4 regions of the Peribacillus sp. RS7 genome follow, and region 1 is predicted to be linked to each of the others. Evidence: predicted binding sites of a transcription regulator. Region 1 holds the regulator's gene; each other region holds the start of a gene.

What was found. Region 1 encodes Rex, which represses fermentation and respiration genes when NADH is low (regulators of the CRP and FNR family bind a similar motif). Its sites were predicted from a motif close to TTGTGAAATATTTCACAA; they were not measured.
Region 2: the regulator Rex is predicted to act here: its motif matches at 1,025-1,042, upstream of ACDZ29_RS05630 (DUF1641 domain-containing protein).
Region 3: the regulator Rex is predicted to act here: its motif matches at 1,010-1,027, upstream of ACDZ29_RS24200 (nitrate/nitrite transporter).
Region 4: the regulator Rex is predicted to act here: its motif matches at 1,225-1,242, upstream of qoxA (cytochrome aa3 quinol oxidase subunit II).

The regions. Positions count from the first base shown of each region.
Region 1 covers NZ_CP168135.1:2,379,491-2,381,698, forward strand. Annotated here, with positions in the region: gene ACDZ29_RS12205 (ATP-binding cassette domain-containing protein) at 1-222, opposite strand, end outside; gene moaC (cyclic pyranopterin monophosphate synthase MoaC) at 354-860, shown strand; gene ACDZ29_RS12215 (redox-sensing transcriptional repressor Rex) at 891-1,553, shown strand; gene ACDZ29_RS12220 (YdiK family protein) at 1,582-1,794, opposite strand; gene ACDZ29_RS12225 (CPBP family intramembrane glutamic endopeptidase) at 1,791-2,208, opposite strand, start outside.
Region 2 covers NZ_CP168135.1:1,100,978-1,103,185, forward strand. Annotated here, with positions in the region: gene ACDZ29_RS05625 (hypothetical protein) at 586-756, opposite strand; gene ACDZ29_RS05630 (DUF1641 domain-containing protein) at 1,092-1,523, shown strand; gene ACDZ29_RS05635 (NAD(P)/FAD-dependent oxidoreductase) at 1,563-2,208, shown strand, end outside.
Region 3 covers NZ_CP168135.1:4,866,363-4,868,570, reverse strand. Annotated here, with positions in the region: gene ACDZ29_RS24205 (ribonuclease H-like YkuK family protein) at 44-586, opposite strand; gene ACDZ29_RS24200 (nitrate/nitrite transporter) at 1,165-2,208, shown strand, end outside.
Region 4 covers NZ_CP168135.1:2,616,363-2,618,570, forward strand. Annotated here, with positions in the region: gene ACDZ29_RS13255 (hypothetical protein) at 1-277, shown strand, start outside; gene qoxA (cytochrome aa3 quinol oxidase subunit II) at 1,362-2,208, shown strand, end outside.

The DNA of each region.
Region 1 (2,208 bases):
ATCCTGGGCCATATATCCGATGGTGACGCCTTTTGGTTTGATTATTTCACCGCCATCATGGGAAATCTGCCCGGCTATGATTTTTAGCAGAGTGGATTTCCCGGCGCCGTTACGGCCAACAAGTGCAATTCGATCTTTATTTTGAACTTCGAGCTTCATATTTGATAAAATAAGTTCAGCTCCATAATATTTCGATAGTTGATTGATTTGTAATAAAATCATAGATTTCACCTCAATTGATTATTGTTAGTGTAACGTATTTTAGTTATTATCGGCAACAGCTTGGTTCCAAGCTAAAACAAGCTGTTACATAAAGTGGAATAATAGTGTATGATTTAGGAGGGGTTACTTAAATGGGAGACTTAACGCATTTTAATGAGCAAGGCAGGGCCAAAATGGTTGATGTGAGTGCTAAGCCTGAAACAACCCGGACGGCTATAGCTCAATCGAGCATTTTATTGAACGATGAAATATATGAATTGGTCACGAACCAGAAAATGAAAAAGGGTGATGTACTGGCTGTTGCACAAGTTGCAGGAATAATGGCCAGCAAGAATACATCCAATATAATTCCGATGTGCCACCCCATTGCTCTGCAAGGGGTCAATATAGCCTTTGATTGGGAAAAGGAAGATCAAGGATATAGGCTTAGGATTGAAACGGAAGCTAAGACAAAAGGGAGTACAGGTGTGGAAATGGAAGCGTTAACAGCTGCATCCGTGACTGCCTTGACTGTTTATGACATGTGTAAGGCCATTGATAAGGGAATGGTAATCGGGCCTACATTCTTAGTGGAGAAAACAGGCGGATTTTCTAGCAACGATTATAAAAGACAAGTAAAACAAACAGATAGAGATTAAGTTGAAAAGCATGTGTGAAGGCGGGGAAGAATGATGAACCATGACCCAAAGATACCGCAGGCAACAGCCAAAAGGTTGCCATTGTATTATCGATTTTTAAAAAACTTACATTCCTCAGGCAAACAAAGAGTTTCCTCGGCAGAGCTAAGCGAAGCCGTAAAAGTGGATTCTGCTACCATTCGCCGTGATTTTTCCTACTTTGGCGCGCTTGGGAAAAAAGGCTACGGCTACAATGTCAATTATTTATTATCCTTCTTTAGAAAAACACTAGATCAGGATGAATTGACAAAAGTCGCTTTAATCGGGGTAGGAAATTTAGGGACCGCTTTTTTAAATTACAATTTCATGAAAAATAATAATACGAAGATTGAAATGGCATTCGAAGTCTCTGATGATAAGGTCGGTAAGCAAATAGCTGATGTGCCAATCTACCATATGGATCAAATCGATACACTATTGCAGGAAAATAATATTACTGCGGCTATTTTGACAGTGCCTGCCCAGGTAGCCCAGACGATAACCGATCGTCTAGTCAAAGCCGATATAAAAGGAATATTGAATTTCACACCTGCACGGCTGACAGTACCTCCATCCATAAGGGTTCACCACATTGACCTGGCTGTGGAGCTTCAGTCGCTCATCTATTTTCTGAAACATTATCCTGTAATGGAAGAAGCTGCATTGGAGGAATGAAAAAAACGCTGCATCATAGCAGCGTTTTTTATTTTTTCTTATTTTTTTGGGCGGCTTTAATCTTAAAGTGAAGCATGATCATGCGTAATCCCGATCCAAAGTCCAGGGTCGCGATCAGTACAAGTATGTAGGCAAAGATTCCCCATCCTGTAGAACTGACGGTTTGAATCGCGATAGCGGTAAAAAGAGCTCCTAAGCCTGCATAGATGATGCCCATGAATAATGGTGATTGACGTTTCATAATAAACCTCCGATGAATGCCTGTGCAGTATCTATCATCTTCTCAATATCTTTCCGATATACCACTTGAAGGATGATAACAAGCGTATTCATCGCAACATGAGCGCTAATGGACACGATGATGCGGCCCGTTTTCGCATAAAGGAAAGCAAAGGTGAAGCCCATTGCCGAATATAAAAGAAGATGTTCCAATTCACCATGCGCCAAGCCGAAAATAACTGAACTGAGTAAAGCTGAAATAAAGAAGTTAAAGCGTTTATGAAGTGATCCGAAAATGATTTTCCGGAAAATGATTTCTTCCAATATAGGTCCAATTACTGAAGTGACGAAAATGACCATGGGGACTTGGTAAATGAGTGAAATGAGCTGCTGCGTATTTTCAGATTCAGGCTCCACCCCAAGCATCTGTTCAATG
Region 2 (2,208 bases), 1.3 Mb from region 1:
TCACACGGTTCTATTTGAAAAGACTGTAGGCGTAGGAGAAAGGGGGCGGAAAACGTATCTTTCGTCAAATAATTCCGAACCAATGACCAAAAGCAACACCTTCAACTCCTCGGGTATATCTAACTATTGTAACAAAGTTGATTGGAGAGGAAGGCGCGAGACTCCTGCGGGGAAAGCGCGTCTAGGGGAGTCCCCGCAGGCGCAAGCCGAGGAGGCTCCCGGACCGCCCGCGGAAAGCGAGTGCCTGGAGCGGAAATCAACGTCCAAATTGTATACAGTCTGAGGGTTCCGAAGGCCAAAAACGGAACAAGATGAATGATGAAATAAAAAAACCAGTCATATCAATAAGAAATAATTGATATAACTGGTTTTTGATTTAGGTCTGCCATCGCCTTAAAATGGACTCGGTGATTTAAAAGATTAATCTATATATAACTGTCGAATCTAATGGACTTCGCCAGCCAGCGAAGCTAAGAGTTAACTTTTAGAATATCCGAACAGCTGCATAGTGAGGATTGAGGAGTTTTTTTACAAAAATGAGCAACACTAAGTAAGCATAACTGGTTCGCTATGCTTACGAAATTATTATTTATCAGATGTTTCCGATGTGCCTTCCTCACTGTTTTTGAGGTAAACTTCAGAAATTCCATTCATGCCTTCCAATAGTTGCGCTTTCGTATATTCCATATTGCCAACCAGTTTATTATGCTTCTTATCATTATTCTCTTCTACAAGTTTAGATTCTGAATCAGTCACAATATTCACCTCCATCATTTAGGATGGCAGATAAAGAAGGAAATATGTATGACAGGCGACGACGATAGACATTTTACAAAATGGTCCATTTTAGTGAAAAATTTCAGGCCATACATAAGACCTTCCATTTGGTTAGATCCTTTAAATATGAAGGAAAAGCTTATTTTATGGATATTTTTAAAAAATCAGCTGTTTTCATGAAGCTAAAGGGATATACTAAAGGATAGCTTTTATTTAATTTTTAAAAGTATTTTTTTCGTGTTGCACTTTGTGCAATATTTTACAAGTTTTTCTAATTTTTTTAACAAAATGCTTATTGTAAAGGAGAATTGGATATGTCAGAAACGATTACCCAATCACAGACTGAACAACTTAATGACCGCCAAAAACAATTAGATGTACTGGACCAATTATTAAAGCCTGAGGTTCAGGAATCCTTGAACACTTTAGTTGAGCAGTTACCAAAGCTGACTGAGATAGTGAATATTTTAACAAAGTCTTATGATTTTGCTCAATCAGTAGCGACTGATGATGTTTTGAAAAAGGATACGGTCAGCGCCATTTCGGAGATCGCAGGACCTGTGGTCGATTCAGTGAAAGGGCTTGCGGCCACTTCCATCGAAGCTAAGGATCGCGCTGAAGTGAATAATGATGTGATCGGTCTTTTTGGTCTGTTAAGAATGATGAAAGACCCGCAAGCGCAAAAGCTTTTCCGTTTCGCCCAAGCTTTTCTTGAAGTCTCTTCAGAACGTAAAAACCAAAAATAATTTGATAAACTTTCAATCAGTAAGGACGGGGGATTAACTATGTCAAAACAAATCGTCATCTTAGGTGCAGGTTATGCTGGATTACTATCTGCCTTATCCGTACGTGAATATTACAAGAAGGATGAAGTGCAGGTTACAGTGGTGAACCAATTTCCAACGCACCAAATCATCACCGAATTGCACCGTCTTGCAGGCGGATCCATTTCTGAACAAGCTGTTTCCATTCCTTTGGAAAAGCTTTTTAAAGGAAAAGATATCGACCTTGCCATTTCCAAAGTGGAGTCTTTCTCAGTCGATAAAAAAGAAGTGAAGCTTTCCAATGGCTCCACTTTATCTTATGATGCCCTGGTTGTTGCTTTGGGAAGCCAAACAGGATTCTTCGGCATTCCGGGACTTGAGGAAAACAGCATGGTCTTGAAATCCGTAAATGATGCAAACAAGATTTACAAACATATCGAAGATCGCATCCGCGAATATGCACAAACGAATAATGAAGCGGACGCAACAATCGTGATCGGCGGCGGCGGCTTGACGGGCGTCGAGTTAATCGGTGAAATCGTGGATCATTTCCCTAAAATCGCCAAAAAGTTCGGAGTGGACTTCAAGGACTTGAAAATCAAGCTTGTGGAAGCTGGTCCAAAAATCCTACCGGTCCTGCCTGATCACTTAATCGAACGTGCCATGA
Region 3 (2,208 bases), 2.5 Mb from region 1:
TGAAGAAAATGCCATTGTTCATAGATTTACTTCTTTGGAGACATCACTCTTGTTTTGTATATCGGTTGGCATAACTTGAGGCAACGAAGGCATTGGGCTTAATTTTCGGTTCCACTCCCATGGATTCCATCCTTGCTACCATTTCATTTACAAACTCACTGGTTTTGTTCCGCTTTCCAATCCCTATATCAATATGGCCTTCCATGATGAACGTTGCCCCTTGATATACGGCAGGCAGGACAATATCGATTAACTGATTTTTCCTTTCCTCCGTAAACATGGATACAATCTCCTCAGTTAACGACAATTCTTTGGAAATTCGCTCATGTAAATGCAGCATCCTTCTAGGGATCATCACTTTCCTTATACAACCCCATACACCATTCCCGACCTGCCGTATTACGATGCCTGTAATGAAAACCGTATGTTTTTTATGTACTTGCGAATCTGTACCAACCATTAATCGAAAGTTACCGGATGGATTTAATTTCATGAATTCTACAATATGAACGAATACCTCTTCGAATGACATGTTTTTTTCTTGAAGATTTTGAAATGGAATGTTATGAATTGAATTTTGCTTCATATTATTGCACCCAACCTTTCCTCGGATATAATCTGATTATTAAATATCTACATGCCGCTCATAACACATCATATGAAGGAGGTCCTTGTTTCGTGCCGTGGGAAGAACCCGCCGTTAAATGATGACGGTCATCATTTGAGGGTAATTCAACAATGAGATGTGCTTATGATTGCTAAATCTTGTACATATGTAATGTTTGCGATTTAAGAATGAGGAGTTTGTAACGAAGAGAAGCCTGTGCATTAGGCTTCTCTTTTTTTGTAAGGAGAATATTACGAAAAAACTTATTGGAGTATTCGATTGGTGTATCTCGTCTTTAACTGGAAAATACTTAAAGCTTGTGACTTTATATCACCTTAGAGACCCGAATATCATTCAATTCCTATGGCGGAGTTATGTTTATAGAAGAAAACCTAATAGAAATTATTAAAATTTTAACAAATAACCAATATAAAGTACTCAAATTTTATAACTTTCAAAAAAAGTGTGTAATGTTTTCTCACATAAACAAAGAATTCTCGCTTTTATAAGAGTAAAATAAACGAATATTCAATTAATAAAGTATAGGAGAGATGAAAATGAAAATAACTGAATTGAAAAAAAGCGGTCATGCACCGTCATTATTAGCTTCATTCCTTTATTTTGATATTAGTTTTATGATTTGGGTATTATTAGGTGCGCTCGGTGTCTATATTACAAAGGATTTCGGTCTTTCGCCAGCTGAAAAAGGTTTGATTGTAGCTATTCCGATTTTGGGAGGCTCGTTTTTCCGGCTCGTTCTTGGTTTTTTGACTGATCGCATCGGTCCACGGAAAACCTCGATCGGCGGGATGCTTGTTACGATGATTCCACTTTTTTGGGGATGGTTATTCGGAGAAAGTTTAGCGGAGCTCTATTTAATTGGGATTTTGCTAGGAGTGGCTGGTGCAAGTTTTGCTGCAGCACTTCCAATGGCTAGTCGCTGGTATCCCCCTCATTTGCAGGGTCTTGCGATGGGCATTGCGGGAGCCGGTAACAGCGGAACTCTGTTTGCGACCCTGTTTGGACCGCGTATCGCAGAGTCAATTGGCTGGCATAATGTTATGGGGTTAGCTTTGATTCCATTAACCATCGTGTTTGTCATTTATATTTTAATCGCAAAAGACGCACCATCTCAACCGCCTGCAAAACCGCTCAAGGAATATTTCACAGTATTTAAAATAGCAGATACATGGTATTTCTGTATTCTCTACAGTGTGACTTTTGGGGGATTTGTTGGGTTCACTAGCTTTTTAAGCATCTTTTTTGTTGATGAATATGGGTTAACACGAATAAGGGCAGGGGAATTTGTTACATTATGTGTCATCGCCGGAAGTTTCTTTCGTCCCGTCGGAGGCTTTATTGCCGATAAAATAGGTGGAATTAAACTGCTAATGTTTTTATTTATTGGACTAACATTATGTATGTTCGGTATTAGTTTTCTTTATTCTTTTTCTACCGTTACGATTTTACTGTTTATCGGAATGTTATTTCTCGGTATGGGTAACGGGGCTGTCTTTCAGTTAGTTCCACAGCGATTTTCTAAAGAAATTGGTTTCATTACAGGAATTGTAGGAGCTGCCGGAGGCGTTGGCGGATTCTTG
Region 4 (2,208 bases), 240 kb from region 1:
GGTATCGGGCACAGGTTGCGTAATCGGAATTATTATTTTTGCTTTAAGTTTTTTTGTAAGCGATTACAATAAGGATTATATATTTACCGCTGTTGGAATCGCCATCACACTAAGCGCAGCTGCCATTTTTCTAGTTGGTATATTTTTTGTCCTGACAGAAGAAATGGTAATGAATACACATAAAGGCAAAAGAATTGATTCGGAAACGACTAAAATCATAAAAATGAAATCAAAGGCTAAAACTCAAACAAAAAGAAGTACAGAATTCAGTAACTAAAACGAGGAATTTAGCGTAATAAACTGGCTTTCTATCATCAGATTCACTTGTATGGATGAACAAAACGAGTTGTTCGTTGGCTTGAAGAATCTGAGCCAATTTAACCCCAAGTATTGAATGCGCTTTCATTCTGTGTGTTGCTTGTACATCCAAACCAAACTGCCTGCACGCCAGGAACTTCTCACCTTGAATATTGAACTATATCCACGAGAAAAGGACACTTTTAAAAAGTCCTTTTTTCGTGGTTTTTTTTATGTGTTTTTACCTGAAGATACAAAAGGGAAGCACGTATCAATATGGGGGGTATTGAGTAAAGAGTTTCCAAAAGGTGGAGTTGATTGAACACCAAATGTACTTATTAAAAAATGGTTTTTGTCCTGTCCTCTGACTGATAAACTTGAACAGTTGCAACAGGTTGATTGACCCCTGAATTACTTCACCCCACGACTACTGCTAAACGGCTGTTTAGGAATACTGAGGGCAATAAAATAAGTATTGCGAGGAGAAAGAACCCAATTACATTTCACGCTCGTTGTTTCCTTATATATATATAATAATGACCTGTGTTGGATCATTAGGGTATTGAAGCATGGATGCAAGATCGTGTACAATGCGGCTACCATTTAAAACCTTCCATGGCCGAGTGAAAAAAATCCGCTTTAAATCTTGTTTTCCAACGATAGATACCTAATTAACAGGATAGGTAATATAATTCATAATCTTAATAAGTCTTGAGGCAATAAACGCGGTGAATATAATGTGAAAATTTTATTTCATTATATTAGAGTAATATTAAACGGAAAGTGGATCAGTTCTATCTGCAATCCTGTACTGATAAGTGAAGTTTCCGTAGGTAAGTTATTAAACATTTATTATATTTCATTTGCTGAAGATTTTCGAACATTTCAGTTCATTTACCATCTTCTTACTGCTCTTTAATGAACTTTATGTGACAGATGTCACTTTATATTGTCTTTTTTTACACTTGGGATTAATATTGGTATGTCGGGGTTTGTGAACATGGTAACACTTTGTCCGAATAATTACCAATAGGAATTTTAATATGTAAGAAAGGGGTAGTACTATGAAAATAAAATGGGCTCTATTAACTATACTTTTTACAATTGCCACTGTGCTAACCGGTTGCGATAACCCATTAATGGTCTTGGACCCTAAAGGGCCAGTAGCTGCAACACAAGCAGATGTTATTATGATTTCGATATGGACAATGGCCTTTGTCGTCCTTGTCGTTATGGTACTGTATATCTTCATGATAATGAAATATCGTGCTTCCAAACAGCGTGATGATTATGAACCACCTCATATTGAAGGAAGTAAGGTTCTTGAAATAATTTGGGTAGCGATCCCGATTTTAATCGTCGCTTTCCTATCCGTTGTTACTGTTAAAACAACAAATGAAGTTGAGGCAACACCTAAAGGATACGGAGATCAAGAACCTTTAATTATTTACGCTTCATCTTCCAACTGGAAGTGGCATTTTAGTTATCCGGAAGAAGATATCGAAACAGTTAACTATCTGTTTTTACCGACTAACCGACCAATTGAATTTAAACTTTATTCTTATGGTCCAATCTCGAGTTTCTGGATTCCGCAACTTGGAGGACAAAAATACGCGATGTCGAACATGGTTAATACGTTGCACTTAGCAGCTGATGTACCAGGAGAGTATATGGGTCGAAATTCAAACTTCAGTGGTTCAGGTTTTGCTCAGCAAACGTTTAACGTTAATGTACTGTCTGCAAAAGAATACGATAAGTGGGTAGATGAAATTAAAGCTACTGCTGAACCGATTACTGAGAAAAAATTCAATGAATTATTAGAACCTGGTCATGTGGGACAATCCACATACACTGGAACTCACTTAGAGTTTTCTCCAGCTCCTGAAGGGGAACATGCTGGTCATGGTAACC